One region of the Paenibacillus sp. Z6-24 genome, then DNA from elsewhere that is predicted to be linked to it. Evidence: riboswitches for the same ligand, from Rfam matches in the RefSeq annotation. Region 1 holds a riboswitch; the other holds the start of a gene.
What was found. A riboswitch is a leader RNA that binds a small molecule or an ion and turns the genes downstream of it on or off. The one in region 1 is predicted to bind thiamine pyrophosphate.
Positions count from the first base shown of each region.

Region 2: another riboswitch for thiamine pyrophosphate. It lies ahead of tenA (thiaminase II); the one in region 1 lies ahead of thiC (phosphomethylpyrimidine synthase ThiC).

Region 1 covers NZ_CP096398.1:4,804,616-4,812,633, reverse strand. Annotated here, with positions in the region: gene M1D61_RS20800 (proline dehydrogenase family protein) at 24-1,028, shown strand; gene M1D61_RS20795 (alkaline phosphatase) at 1,139-2,392, opposite strand; gene thiC (phosphomethylpyrimidine synthase ThiC) at 2,652-4,394, opposite strand; TPP riboswitch at 4,735-4,839, opposite strand; gene M1D61_RS20785 (hypothetical protein) at 5,297-5,437, opposite strand; gene M1D61_RS20780 (hypothetical protein) at 5,775-5,918, shown strand; gene M1D61_RS20775 (DEAD/DEAH box helicase) at 6,107-8,018, shown strand, end outside.
Region 2 covers NZ_CP096398.1:213,768-221,785, reverse strand. Annotated here, with positions in the region: gene M1D61_RS00965 (ABC transporter ATP-binding protein) at 1-1,203, opposite strand, end outside; gene M1D61_RS00960 (ECF transporter S component) at 1,181-1,777, opposite strand; gene tenA (thiaminase II) at 1,774-2,460, opposite strand; TPP riboswitch at 2,629-2,731, opposite strand; gene M1D61_RS00950 (SDR family NAD(P)-dependent oxidoreductase) at 3,145-4,053, shown strand; gene M1D61_RS00945 (SDR family NAD(P)-dependent oxidoreductase) at 4,181-5,098, shown strand; gene M1D61_RS00940 (TIGR01777 family oxidoreductase) at 5,695-6,582, shown strand; gene M1D61_RS00935 (ArsR/SmtB family transcription factor) at 6,748-7,056, shown strand; gene M1D61_RS00930 (hydroxysqualene dehydroxylase) at 7,327-8,018, shown strand, end outside.

The DNA.
Region 1 (8,018 bases):
CAGATCAGGAGAAGGGAAGGTACATGATGAATACAATGAATCCATTAGCACGCAATGAATCGATGGAAAAACAGCTGTCCGATGCACTGAAATCTGTTGCCCGCAGACAGGATATCAAGGAGTATATCGATCATGATCCGGTCATGAACCGGCTGCTGAGGAAAGCGGCGGATCGCTATGTGACCGGAGAAAACCGCTCGCAGGCGCTGCATACCGGAAGGCGGCTGGAAGCTGAAGGCTACGCCGTATCGCTCGAATATATTGGGGAAAATACGCAGTATGCGGAAGAGTGCGAGCAGGCAGTACAGGAACTGTCTGCGTTGATCCGTGAAGCAGGATCGGATAGCCATGGAAACCGGGTATCCTTTGACCTGTCGCATATCGGGCTGCTGCTGGATACGGAAATAACGCTGCAGCATCTATTGGAGCTGGCTGGACAGGCAGAATCGGTGGGAGTGGAGCTCTTCATCAGCATGGAGGAGTCTGCCAAAATAGACCGAATCCTGTCGGTGTATACCCGTGCAGTCCGGCAGTATCCGGGGAATATTGGCATTACGCTGCAGGCCCAGCTGCACCGGACACCGGAAGATGCTGTCACGAGTCTGCCTGCCGGTTCCCGCGTACGTATCGTCAAAGGTGCCTACCAAGAGCCGTCATCCATCTCCCTGCCGCGTTCGCAGCAGCTGGATACACGTTATATGGAACTGGTGGAATATGCGGTCAGGCAGGGCTGCCGGGTATCGGTGGCCACACATGATGAAGCGCTGATCGAGCAGATGCTGGAGATGGGACGCGAAACGGATAGCTATGTGGAATATGAGCTGCTGTATGGCATTCGCCCGGATCTCAGCCGTCGTCTGCTGGATGACGGTCATCCGGTACGCATTTACCTGACCTATGGTCATGAATGGTATCTGTATCTGTGTCACCGGATTGCGGAGTATCCGCCGAATCTGTTCCAGGCTGTTATCGATATGGTCAGCGAGGAACAGCCGGACTTTGTACAGCAGTATATGAAAAAAGCATGAGCGGTCCGAGTTTGGATCAGCAAAAAAAGCAGGCTGTTTCCCGATAAGGGACAGCCCGCTTTTTTATGCGGCAAGGGTGAATAACCGATGCCTGTTGCTGAAAATCGAGATTACTTGAGCTTCAGCAATTTGACCAGTTTGTCGTGAATTGCTGTGTTCTGGTAGTTGCCGGTGAACTCTTCGGAACCCGGGCCCATCGCTGTCAGTGCTACGTCTACTGCACTGTGGCCGCCTGTTGTCCAGTCCACATAGAATTGCTCTTTGGAACCGGCGATAGTGAACGGGCCGTCTTCCTTGGATTCGCCGTCACCGGACTCATCATCAGCGTCGACTTCTTCAATCACCATACCGCCTGTCTCATGGTCAGCGGTAACGAGTACGAGCGTGTCAGGATGCTTTTTGGCATAGTCTTTGGCGACTTTGACGGCTTTGTCCAGCTGCTGGCCGGCTTTGATCGTCAATGCAGCATCATTGTCATGGGCCATCTCGTCGGTGCCTTCTTCCTCGACCATCAGGAAGAACCCTTTATCGTTTTTGGACAGTACGTCCAGCGCTTTGGTAGTCATATCCGGGAGGGATACGGTTGGATTGTATTTGTTGCCCAGTTCATTATGCGCCTGGAACATCTCTTCGTTGGCGAACAGACCGAGCAGTTTGCTGCCTTTGGAAGCTTTCATCTCGGCGGTATCGGTGACATAGTCATAGCCCAGTTTCTTGGCACGGTCGACGAGATTACCCTGGGTACCTTTGCTGCCTTCCGATGGGTCTTCAGCCGGAGCGTCCGGATGAGCACCTGCTGTTCCTTTTGGATACCAGAAATCTTCGCCTCCGCCGAGCAGAACGTCGATTTTGCTGTTCTCAATGTACTGCTTGGCGATCTCGCTCTGTGCGGAACGGTTCTCTACATGAGCGCCAAAGGCCGCGCCTGTCGCATCCGTTACCTGGCTGGTCGTTACGACGCCGGTGGACATGCCTGCTTTTTTGGCCAGTTCCATAATGGTAGTGACCGGCTTTTTCTTGGCATCCATGCCGATCGCACCATTGTATGTTTTGACACCGGTCGCAATCGCCGTTGCAGCCGCGGCAGAGTCTGTTACCAGGCTATCGCTGGAACTGGTGCGTACGAGTCCGGACACCGGCATTCTGTCCATTTCCAGGGTACCGTTTTTGCCGACAGTGGCATAGCGGATAGCGTTGCGGCTTGCTTCGCCCATACCGTCTCCGATAAACAGAATAATATTTTTGGGAGCCGTCACTTTTTTGGCCGCGGCGGTAGCTGCTGCATCAGCAGTCGTGAAGCCGCTGGTGAAGAGGGGCACACTTAATACAGCGGCAGCGCTCAGAGCCAGGGTTGCTTTTTTCATGGAAGAGGTATTCAAGATTGTCACACTCCTAATATGTATTCATATGATACATTGATCATATATCTCATTTGTCATATAAAAAACCTTATTTTGTAAATGTGATATAAAATTGCATATTTACCCTTGCTTAATAATAGGCTGCCAGCATGCAAAGTTCCCGGAACGGACACTATGTACAGTGACTGTTCCGGAAATTTGCTGTTATATGTCTTAGAGGAGAGGTCGAATGATGGATATTACACTGACTGTCACTGCGGAATCAACTATAAATACGGCTGCCGCCAGCCTTGAATTCCTGTGACTTCTCCTGCATGGCCTGTTCCACTTCGGCAGAGCCATATTGGTCACGGATATCGTGGGTAATCTTCATGCTGCAGAATTTGGGTCCGCACATGGAGCAAAAATGAGCACTTTTGGCGCCTTCGGCTGGAAGGGTCTCATCATGGTAGCTCATCGCCCGCTCCGGATCGAGTGAGAGGTGGAACTGATCGCGCCAGCGGAATTCGAACCTCGCTCGCGACAGTGCATCATCCCGCTTGCGTGCCTGTGGATGACCTTTGGCGAGGTCGGCAGCATGGGCGGCGATTTTGTAGGCGATGACGCCTTCCTTGACGTCTTCCCGATTGGGCAGGCCGAGATGCTCCTTGGGTGTGACATAGCAGAGCATGGCAGTTCCGTACCAGCCAATCATCGCCGCTCCGATCGCTGAAGTAATATGGTCATAGCCAGGGGCAATATCTGTCGTTAACGGACCCAGTGTATAAAATGGCGCTTCGTCGCACACTTCCAGCTGACGGTCCATATTTTCCTTGATCAGATGAATCGGCACATGACCCGGTCCCTCGATCATTACCTGCACATCATGTTTCCAGGCGATATGAGTCAGCTCTCCAAGTGTACCCAGCTCGGCAAACTGGGCTTCATCATTGGCATCGGCAATCGAACCCGGACGCAGCCCGTCACCAAGGGAAAAGGTAATGTCATACCTCTTCATAATCTCGCAGATCTCTTTAAAATGGGTATATAGAAAATTCTCCTGATGATGCGCAAGACACCATGCCGCCATAATCGAGCCGCCGCGGCTGACGATGCCTGTCACCCGATTGGCCGTCAGCGGGATATAACGCAGCAGTACACCGGCATGAATCGTAAAGTAATCGACCCCCTGCTCGGCCTGCTCTATCAGCGTATCGCGGAAGACTTCCCAGCTCAGATCCTCAGCACGGCCGTTGACCTTTTCCAGTGCCTGATAAATGGGAACCGTACCGACGGGCACGGGAGAATTGCGGATAATCCACTCCCTTGTGGTATGAATATTTTTGCCGGTGGACAGGTCCATGATCGTATCGGCACCCCAGCGGATCGCCCAGGTCATCTTTTCCACTTCTTCCTCGATGGAGGAGGCGACAGCCGAGTTGCCGATATTGGCATTAATTTTCACATGAAAATGGCGGCCGATAATCATCGGCTCACTCTCCGGATGGTTGATGTTGGCCGGGATTACCGCTCGTCCGGCAGCGACTTCGGCACGGACGAACTCCGGCTCCATGCCTTCACGCAGGGCGATAAATTCCATCTCCGGCGTAATGATTCCCTGGCGGGCATAATGCAGCTGGGTGACATTGCCGCCGGGGATAGCCGCCGCAGGCTGGCGGTGAGCCTGAGGGAATATTTCGGCGCCCTGTCGAACTGCCCGTTCACTGTCCAGAAATCCGTTATCCTGGGGCAGTACCTGTCTGCCTTCATACCGCAGCGTATCGCAGCGTTCCTCGATCCAGCCCTGGCGCAGCGGCACCAGTCCCTGACGAATATCAACGGGCTGCCCGGTATCCGTATAGGGTCCGCTGGAATCATAGACATGAAGCGGAGGATTGGGTACGGCCTCTCCGCGTATCTCACTATCGGATAAAGCAATCTCGCGTACCGGTACCTGAATGTCTGCCCGTGATCCCTGAATATATACTTTGCGGCTGCCGGGTAATGGTGTCTGATAAATAGCCATAATGCAAAAAACCTCCTCGCGAATGTGGATATCCGCCAGGAGACACACTAATACAGGGAGGAAGCAGCAGGAGTATACAGGATGGGCTTCAGTGCTGACAATCTGCGGTACAGCGAGGAATCAGAGAACGGCAGTCTTTGAGGTTCACGATCTTTGTTCCAGCAGGAATCTTATTGGGGCCTCAGCAGCCATAAGTTCGTCAAACCGGCAATCGTCTATTCCCATCGGCCTGCTGCCTATGTATCTGTGCAGACTGACAATCGATCCTCTCCACTTCCTCCCGCAGACAGCACAAAGCCGCCTCCGGGCAGGAAGCGGCAGAAACCGTATCGTCGTATCAACGAAGTCTCAACCACTTTCCTACGCTGGCATAACCCAGATCAGGTTCAAAGGGACCAAAGCAGATGCTTTATCTCAGCCCGTACAGGCGCCCCTAGTGGATACAGTAAGACTATATGCCGGATCACTTGTATTTGTCAAATTTAATCCTTTTCAGGGAACAAATGTATAACGAAATGGAAGTAAGAAGCAGGAGCTATTTATTCAGTCTTTCAACGCAGAACATCTGCGTTGAAAGACTGATGTTTATACGTAATTTTAAATATATAATTTGGTATATATAGCTGGCGCAAGCAGCGAAGGTTCATAATTTCATTCCGGGAGATGATTGTATGCCTACATGGCCCAGCTGCATATGAGCAGCCTGGCGATTCTGCTGACAATCGTGTGCCGCCGATCGGTTGTACGACTCCGGCAGATGAAGCACAGCGTATCCTAATAGACGATAACGATTTTGAAAGAGCCTCGGAAATGAATAAAAAAGACTCAGCACTGGCGTGATGCCGGTGCTGAGTCTTTTTCTTTTGCAGATGGCTGATTGTTATCTGCCGGTCTGTACTTGATCAGCTACCAAACATACAGGCAAATATACAAACAGCAAAACGGTAAACCATTCCTGGAAATTGGATGACCAGATCAACACCAGCTTCAGCCCAGTTGGCACGTGACCATGCGTTATTGGATTGCTTTACCTGGGTATCCATTATAAATTACCTCCTTTCACTAAAAGTAAAAGCCTCTTCATACCGATTACAAAGTGCATATGATTCGTACTTAAGCCATTGCTGTAGGGAAATCCTGATTGCAACCTCAATTTACATACGTGGAAAATAATGGTTCGTTGCTGGAAATTGAAATTCAGGCATACATCGGTAACGCGATGTACCTGTTCAAACCTGTTCATCCCCAGGTCTTTTTACTGCGCGGATATCTATTTCGGGCTGTACAGGCTGCTGCGTCTGGTGAATGCGCTGCCGGATATGGCATAATCGAGTAAGCGATAAGCTGTGCTTTTACTGTCAGGACCAAAGGAGAAATTACATGAGTGAACCGGAACAACCGATTCAACCGATTACGGTCGAAAGTGTATTGATTGTCGATACCAAGGGCAGCTTTCTCACCCGGCAAGTACCGGAGATTCAATTAGAGCTGGCAGGCATACCCGGCGACCGGACGGATCTGTGAAGGGGAAAATGTACCCTGCCGCCAAAAAGCGCCGCGGCATCGTCTGTTCGGTAGAACGGGAAGGCCTGATCCGCCAGGGAGATATGATAAAGATCGTGAAGGCGCATCTGTGATCTATGCAGATGCCAATCCTAAGATAGCTGCAAGGCAAAAAAGGCTGAAAGATACAGCCGGACAGGAGCATACTTATGAGCACTGAATTCAATCTGCCATCCATTCAGCTGTGGTGCGGCAAAACTTCCTACAGTAAAGGAATGGCTTATTACCGTGCAGGCAAGGTCGCTTTTACCCGTTATGATGACCACCGGAGGCAGTATGAAGCGAGCGTACAGATCCGGGCGAATCAGCAGGAGCAGGTGCGTCTGCATTTTGATGAAGCCGGTAAGGCACATGCACACTGTACCTGTCCATCGCTGGCTTCGTATACCGCTTATTGCCAGCATGTAGCCGCCGTGATGATCCATGTCTACGAGTCGGGCGAGCTGGGTCTGCCGCCGGTACTGGCCGCAGGTACAGACAGCAGCATACCGGCTGCCGGTCATGATCTGCCCGAATTGCCGGTTCATCCAGCTGCCGCAGACCGGGAGCAGCTGCTGGCCGCCGAACTGCTGAGCCTGTTTACGAGCCCGCCGAGGCGACCCGGCGGAAGAAGGAATTATTTTGAGACCCGCACAGCGTTGACCATTGAATGGATCTGCAGACCGGTGGCCTATGGCAATGGACAATACCGGCTTGGTCTGGAAATGAAAGCAGGATTGAAAAGGCCGTATGTGGTGCAGCATATTCAGGAATTGCTGGAATGTGTACGCAGCCGTACGAGCTATGTACTCTCGGGTCGATTCACCTATGATCCGGAGCTGCACAGCTTCAGCCGGGAAGATGATGAAGTCATCCGGCAGCTGCTGCTGATTCAGCGGGATGAGCAGCCCGAGCTGCCGCCAGACCGTTTGACCGGCAAACGTACGGGCAGCAAAAATGCTATGCCGGCCGCAGCGGTGCAGCATAACCAGCGTATACTGATGATCCCGGTCTCCCACTGGCCGCATCTGCTGCAGGCACTGATCCGCACACCGGCGGCACGGCTGGAGTATCAGGGACAGACCTTTGCCGGTATCACCCACCATATGGGACCGCTGCCGCTCTATTTTGAACTGGATCTGCTGGAAAAGGACGATGGAGATGAAGATGCATATCCGCAGCAATCTTCCTCCACCAGCCGCAGAAAACGAAAGCAGAATCCGCGGATGTATCAGCTGCGTATGGAAGGCGTTCAGCAGATGATTGTGCTCGAATCCTACGGGATGGTGATTCATAACGGTGAATTGATCTCGCTAAAAGAAGAAGATTGCCACCGGCTGAGCGGACTGCAGCAGCTGCTGGCTGCCTCGGATCATCAGCAGCACCGGCTGATTATTCCGCAGGAGCAGCTGGAGCCGCTCGTACAGCAGGTTATCCCTGGATTGACACGGCTTGGCAATGTACAGATGACCCGGCGGGTATCCGAAGTGGTCGTACAGACACCGCTGCAGGCCAGACTTTACCTGGATCGTGTTCGTGACCGGCTGCTGGCAGGTCTGGAATTCCAGTATGGGGATGTCATTATTAATCCGCTCAGTCCTACGCCCGCACAGGAAGACGAACGGATTCTGCTGCGTGACGGTGAACGGGAAGAGCAGATCCTCCAGCTGATGGATGAAGGTTCTTTTACCGCCACCGAGGGTGGATATTTTCTGACCGATGAGGAAGCGGAGTATGAGTTCTTGTATCATATCGTTCCGCGGCTGGAAAAGCTCGTTCAGATCTATGCCACTTCTGTCGTGAAATCGCGGATTCAGGATCCATTGGCGCCGCCGCGTATGACGGTACATACGGATTCGAGGCATGACTGGCTGGAGTTCAGGTTTGAGCTGGATGGCATTCCGGAGTCGGCGATTGTGCAGGTGCTCAAATCGCTGCAGGAACAGCGCCGATATCACCGTCTGCCAACTGGGGCATTTCTGCCGCTTGAAGACGAGCAGTTCCGCCAGGTGGCTGATTTTATCCGCAAAACAGGAATGGCACTGCCTGTCGATGAACAAGTGCTTGAAGATGGTGTATTGT
Region 2 (8,018 bases), 480 kb from region 1:
CTGTCTGCCGCCAAAGGCAATCTCGTCATACACCGTATCGGTTACAAACTGCAGCTCCGGATTCTGAAAAACAAAACCGGCCTGCGCATACAGGTCACGATCCGGCCATTTGCGCAGCTCCTTGCCCTGCAGCATAATCCGTCCGGACAGCAGCGGCTCCAATCGCAGCAGGCTTTTGAGAAATGTGCTTTTGCCGCTGCCATTCTGCCCGGTGATGGCGATCCACTCCCCGGCAGGCAGCGACAGATTGATCTGCTGCATGACCGGACGCTTGCGGTAACCGATGCTGAGCTGGTCGGTTTGTATGATCACAGTGCCGTTCGCAGCGGATACATTGGAGGATAAGGTATGGATTGACGATGCTGCAGAGGACGAAAGTGAAGCCTGACGGTCACGCTCCATCCGCTCCCTTAGCTCATGGCGCAGCACATCTGCCAGCGGATGCGATGGATCATTCACCACCTCCTGCCAGCTGTACGGAAACAGCCGTGGCAGCCAGATCCCTGCCTCTTCCATCTGCTGCCGATAATGGGTCACGATATGTGCCGGCTCCCCATCTGCGATAATCCGCCCATGGCGATCCAGCAGAATGACCCGGTCCATCCATTCGATACAACCGTCCAGTACATGCTCGACGAATACCATCGTTTGACCCGTTTTGCCCGCAATCTCGCGGAGCAGCCCAAATACGTCCCGGCGGCTGACCGGGTCCAGTTGGGCAGTCGGCTCGTCGAAGAACAGCACTTCCGGTTCCAGTGCCAGCAGACAGGCCAGCGCCAGGCGCTGCTTCATGCCGCCGGACAATGTGTCGATCGGCGTATGAGGCTCCAGCTGTAAGCCGACCATCTGCATCACCTGCCGGATGATGCCATCCATCTCGCCGCGCGGCACACGCCGATTCTCCAGGCTAAAGGCGATCTCCTCATCCACATGCAGCATGCAGAACTGGGTATCCGGGTCCTGGAACATCACGCCGCAGGCTTCCTGCCGGTAAATCTCTCCTTCTACTTCGGCTTCGACATGATCGGGGATAATGCCGGACAGTGCCGACAGCAGCGTTGATTTGCCGCTGCCGCTCGGTCCGAGGATCAGTACCTTTTCCCCGCGGGTGATGGACAGGGTGATTCGATCCAGCACCCGCACCGTCTCTTCCTGATGATCAAAGCCGACCGACAGTTCCTTACACCCGAGATGCCACTGCATGCGGTTTCCCCTGTTTGCGGCGTGACTTCATGATTTCATACGGATTCAGCACACCGGTACGGGCCAGTGCTTCGACGATCACCTTGGCCAGCAGTCCGCCCAGCACGATGCCGCTGATCACGTGAATGCCCAGCGTCAGGAAGAACATCTGGGTGGTATAATAGCCGAGTCCGTTGGCGACCAAATTGTAGGCAATGCTGCCCACCGCAGCCAGTGCTCCAGACAGCATCAAGGTGAATACGTTGTACCGCTTGTATCCGAATATGGCAAAAGCAATCTCCGCGCCCAATCCCTGAAATACCCCAATCAGCAGCGCAGACAGTCCGAAATGGCTGCCGGTCAGCATCTCTACTGCCGCCGCCGCGACTTCGGCGATCAGCGCGGCGCCCGGCTTGCGAATAATATAGGCGACGATTGGACTGGCAATAATCCAGATGCCAAACATAAATCCTGCTCCGATCGGCCCGACCAGCGCGGAGATCGGAATCCACAACGTCGACCAGCCCAGATAGAGTACCCCGCAGGCCACCGCGAGAATAACGGTCAGCACGACCTCTTTCATTTTCCAGTTCATACGGAGGTCACCTCCAGCTGCACCGGCCAATCTTCCAGCGTATAGGCCATCTCCCAGAACATATATTCAAACTGGCAGCTGAGGATAAAATGCTGCTTCATCCGCTCCCTGTGCGCCGGTGTCGATGCCGCGGCAATCTCGTCCAGTCGTGTACAGAATCGACTCGTAATCGTATCGGTACGATTGCCGTAGAAATCGATCCAGTCATAGAACGGATGGGATACATCCGGCTTCACGTCTTCCAGCAGCCGCTTGCCGATCTCCCAGTACGTCCATGGACATGGCAGCAGTACGGCGAGAATATCGCCCAGATCGCCTTCCTGTGCAGCGGTCAGCATATGACGGATATAGTTATGCGCGGACGGCGCTACCGGATAACCCTGCAGCTGTTCGTACGGTACTCCGGCGACATGGCAGAAGTTGTTGTGCGGATGCACCTCGCTGTTCAATACAAAGGATATCTGCTGATTGAACATGTCCATATCTTCGCGGCTAGTACATTTGGAGATCGCGGTACCATAGATCCGCATAAACGAGTTCAGGTATTCAAAATCCTGCTTTACATAATGGACTAGCTGCTCCGGCTTGAGGTCCCCCCTCGCAATACCCTGCACGAACGGATGGTGATAAATCGCCTCAAATACCGGATCGGCCGCCTGTCTGATTTCTGCTGAAAAACTCATACTGTCATCTCTCCCTTTGCTGATGTGTTCGGAAAGAACCTCCCTTGGGAAAATGGATGCTCACCGGCGGCCCGCTCTAGGGACAGTGCCGGATCACGTTAGCTGATGCTGCATATCCACGCAAAAAAGCCGCTCCATATGGAGCGGCAGAATAATGGCATAGTTAGCCCTGCTCGGTCTCCACTTTCCTACGCTAGTACGAACTAGATCAGGTTCCAAGGGTCCGAGGCAATCTCGTCTCAGCCAGTGAATGGCTCCCCTAGTGGTCTTTCACAATATAAGATTGCTGTCGCAGCATTCCTGTACAGGCTGTACAAAATACATGTGACAGAAGTCTCTTTGATTGCCTCTTACTCTACACAGCATCCGGCCGGCTGTCAAGATCATCGATGGCGATCATAGACCGGATGCCTGCGGCGGTATGCCACCTTGCTCTGCACTTTGCCAGCCAGCCAGTTTCATGCATGACTTTATGAAAGAACTATGGAAATTGGTGCAACAACGAGTAAACGCCGGTTCGATCGGGTATGTGTATTACATTGGAATGCAGGAAATAACAGGAAATCCATGACTCGTCGCCCACTCTGTGCCCGTATCGGCAAGGGGGCATGACGAGAATATGTGCAAACGATATCCCAACGAACGCATATTCAGACATCAGCTCTATCCTGGGAGGGAACATAAATGCCACGAAATATACCGCACGACCAGCTAAATGTAGTCATTACCGGAGCTTCCAGCGGCACAGGACTTGGACTTGCACAGCGGCTCGCCGCCGAAGGCGCAAGCGTCGTTATCGCTGCCCGCCGCACTCATCTGCTCAAGCAAATGGAGCAGCAGTACGCGCCCAAAATCTTTGCCGTCACTGCCGATGTGAGCCGGGAAGAGGATATTGCCGCCGTATATGAAGCAGCGATGTCCCAGCTTGGCCAGATCGATGTATGGGTGAACAACGCAGGCGCGATTGCGATCGGCCCCTTTACCGAATCGCCGTTATCGTCACTCGTACAGATGACCCGGATCAATCTGCTCGGCAATATGTATGGCAGCCATTATGCGCTGCGCCAGTTCAAGCAGCAGGGCTACGGGACGCTGATCAATGTCTCTTCCTTTGCCGGCAAACTCGCCTTTCCGTATCTGGCTGCCTACAGCGGCAGCAAAGCGGCAGTCTCCGGCCTCAGCTATGCGCTGAATCAGGAGATGCAGCTCGAAGGACATCAGGATATTCATGTCTGTGCCGTCCATCCATGGGTGATGAATACGCCGTGGACCGGTCATGCTGCCAACTACAGTGGTCACGAGATTGATATGAAGCCGCTCGATGATCCGGATGATATTATCGATGCCATGTACCGGCTGATCGACCATCCGCAGGAGAGTGTCGAAGTCGGCTTCAAGGTTAAAGGAACAGCCCTATCCAGCAATCTGCTGCCGCGAATGACCGAGAAAATCAGCGGCCAGTTCGTCCAGAACATGATCTACGAAGCACCACCGGCCGAGTTCACCGCAGGCAGTCTGTATGATCCGGTATTTGAAGGCACCGGGGTTCACGGAGACGGGCATGGTCATCCACGGCCCGATGATGGGAAATAATCCACTGTCCTCTGACACATAGGCAGCATGAGGATTCTACTTGTCGATATGCAGCCGATCCGATTGGCCCCGGGAACACACGGGTATTGATGTACAAATCCATTTATCCAGAACAGGAGGAATGAATATGGTTCAGAAAATTCCGCATGACCAGTTAACTGTCCTCATCACCGGTGCATCCAGTGGTATCGGCAAAGGGGTCGCCCAGCAGCTCGCCGCTGAAGGCGCCAATGTAGTGCTCGCTGCCCGCCGTACCGAATTGATCGAGCAAATGGCTGCCGAGATCGGTCCCAATGCGCTTGCCGTAACAACTGATGTCGGCCGGGAAGAAGATATTGCCCGCCTGTTTGACGCGGCCATGTCTGCTTTTGGCAAAATCGATGTATGGATCAACAATGCCGGTGTTGGCGCGATCGGTCCGTATACCGAGATTCCGACAGCCGACCTGACCCGTCTGGTCGAGACTAATGTGCTGGGTACGATGTATGGCAGTCATTATGCATTGCGCCAGTTCAAGCAGCAGGGACATGGCACACTGATCAACCTCGGCTCGATCGTCAGCAAGGTTCCTTTCCCGTATTACACCGCTTATGGAGCGACCAAGTTCGCTGTAGCCGGATTGAGTGCTGCACTGTATCAGGAGATGCAGCTGGAAGATCAGCAGGATATTCACGTCTGTACCGTGCATCCATGGGCGACCGATACGCCATGGTTTGAGCATACCGGCAACTATACCGGTCACCGGGCCGAAATGAAGCCGATGGACGATCCACAAAATGTGATCGATGCCATCATTGATCTGATCGACAACCCGCAAGAAAATGTGGAAGTCGGCGCCAAGACCAAAGGAACGACCATTTCCAGCAATCTGATGCCCGGTCTGACCGAGAGCCTCAATGCCAAATATCTGCAAAAAGTGATCCAGAGCGCACCACCCGCCGGCTCCACCTCCGGCAGTCTGCATCAGCCCATGCTGAGCGGGCAGGATGTGGATGGTGGTATCCGTGAACGTATGAAGCACGAACCGAACCAGCTGCCCGATTAAATGGATAGATAGCGGGTAAAGCATGGAAAGCCTGGCGAGCAATCAGACATATGGAGCCCCGGCTTCGCTGCTGTCTTTTGCTTCTGGCATACAAGAGATATCTATTGACGGCTCACCACTTTGCAGCTGTTCTTTTCCGCTACGGGAAAGGGCAGCTGTTCTGCTGTCTGCTTGCTGCGGCAGCATTCGACGTTATCATTGCATAACAATATCATGTATCCTAATAAATACATCGCCATGTAGATGACAAAGCTCTCTTCTACCTATAGAATAATAGGTTGGAAATAGCATTAAACAGTAGATACATAACAATAATAGGTCGGTATATTCCTATTTTGCTTTTGTGCGGGCAGAATCATGGAGCGGCGGCAATATCTTGCAGACAGCTGTTTGCTATATCGGGCAGCCTGCCAAATAGTGATCCAAATCCGTTTTATTTTACGAATCACCTTTCGTAGCCTGCTTCCGTGGTTTATTAATATAGTGAACAGTTGTTCCGTTTATTCGTGTTTTAGTTTAATTTCGAAATATTTCCCATCTGCTGAATCTGCGAATAACCGGGGAATTCACTATACCTCATGAAATGGGCTGGTACTATGTCTGGTAAAATTGTGCTCGCTGGCGGCACAGGATTTATTGGCCAGTATTTTGAAGCCGGATTCAGGGAAATGGGTTATGACGTCGTTATTATTTCCAGGCGGCCGGGTCATGTATCCTGGAATCAACAGTCTGAAATTGTAGACGCACTGGAAGGTGCGGAAATGGTCATTAATCTTGCCGGAAAATCGGTAAACTGTCGCTATACCGAGCGCAACAAACGGGAGATTATGAATTCCAGGCTGGAGACAACACGTATCCTTGGAAATGCTATTCTCTCCTGCCAGTCACCGCCGGCTCTCTGGTTTAACTCCAGCACAGCTACGATCTACCGGCATTCCGAAGATCGTCCGATGACCGAGTCGACAGGCGAGATTGGTACCGGTTTCTCTGTAGAGGTTGCCAAGGCGTGGGAGCAGGCTTTTTTTGAATTTGAACTGCCTCATACCCGGCAGATTGCCTTGCGAATCGCTATCGTGCTTGGCCGGGGCGGAGGGGTTATGGTCCCCTATCAGAATCTGGTACGCTATGGTCTTGGCGGCAGGCAGGGTTCCGGCAATCAGCGCTTCAGCTGGATTCATGTGGATGATCTGTTTCATATCGTCCTGTTCTTGCAGGAACGCAGCCATCTGGATGGCGTGTTCAACTGCTCTGCGCCGACGCCGGTAACCAATAGTGAACTTATGGCTGCTCTTCGCCAGGCAATGGGGCGCAGGATCGGTCTGCCTGCGCCCCGCTGGATGCTGGAGCTGGGTGCACGGATAATTCGCACAGAGACCGAACTGGTTCTCAAAAGCCGCTGGGTTGTGCCCAATCGCCTCGTCAAAGAAGGTTATATGTTCCGTTATGGCAGGCTGGAGAGAACGCTGCGTGATGTTCTTCAATAAGATAATCAAGCACGAATCACCTTGTTAGCCGCATTCATGTTTGTTTGACTCACCTATACGACTACGCTATATTCCACATTAACTTTATGGCCCCGGACTTGTCGAATCCATTTACTGGCCGTTCGGCAAGCGGGATCAAATTTACCTACTAACGGGAGATCTACAATGAACCAATCTTACTTGGATGCCAACAATATGGGGAAAACGACACGTTTCCTGAACGGTCTAAGCGACCCGATGAGACTGCAAATTCTGTCAATTCTCGGTAAGAAAGGCAGAATGAATGTCGGTGAAATTTCCTCCAATTTCAAAATCAGCCGGCCAGCCATCTCGCATCATCTCCGTATTCTGAAAGAAGCCGGAATCGTACAATATGAGAAAATTGGTCAAGAAGTATACTACTGGATGGATCAGGATTATATCGTGTATCATCTACGAAATCTGGCCAATGAGATGAGCTCTTTTTCCAAGTGACCCGGGATCGGTGATCCTTCCCGAATCTCTATTGCTGACAATCTGTAATCTGCAAAAGAACCTGCATCAAAACGCGGGTTTTTTTTGTACATGCAGTCCGCCTCTTTTTCATTCCCCTTCTGAATAGATGCTTCGTATTCCGTCTTTCGCTTCCGTTCCCTGCTGCTTCTGCCGTCTGTACAATTCGGCTGGATTGCTTTTCTCCAACCTTTATCGTCAATCAATCGCTTCATTCTGGTTAATAACATACTAAACAACCAAGGTAGGTGAATGATCGTGCTACATACTAACCAGGAACCATTGCAGGAAACATCGGAAAAACCCACTATTATTATCGGATCGGGACTGGCCGGTCTGAGTTGTGCTTTTGAGCTGGCGGATAAAGGCAAAAAGGTGATCGTACTGGAGGCTGCCCCTTATATCGGCGGACGTACGGCCAACTGGAATGAACATGGAATGGGCGTCGAATCCGGCTTTCACAAATTCATCGGCTATTATGTCGCACTGCCGGAACTGCTGAAGCGGGCGGGAATCGTACTGGACGAGATTGTGCACTGGGAGACGACGACCAATATCCGTCATCCCGAAGCCGAGGGAACATTTGGACTCGATCTGCTCAAGGCTCCACTCAAAACGCTGGCTGGCGCACTGGGCAATAATGACCTGCTTTCTCCACTGGACAAAGCTTCGCTCGGTCCCTTCTTTGCCGCAGGATTCAAAGATTATCTGGCGCATCCGGAAGAGCTCGACCAGATGCCGATCAAGGAATATGCCAAAAAGCACGGCGTAACCGACAAAGCGCTGGAGCGTCTGATTCAGCCGCTGTCCTCCGGTATTTTCTTCCTGCCGGTAGAACAATATTCCTCTTATGCGTTCTTTGGACTGTTCGCTCCGGCGATTCCAAGACCGCATCTGATCCGGATCGGTGCCTTTAAGGGCGGCATGACCCAGGTGATGACCGA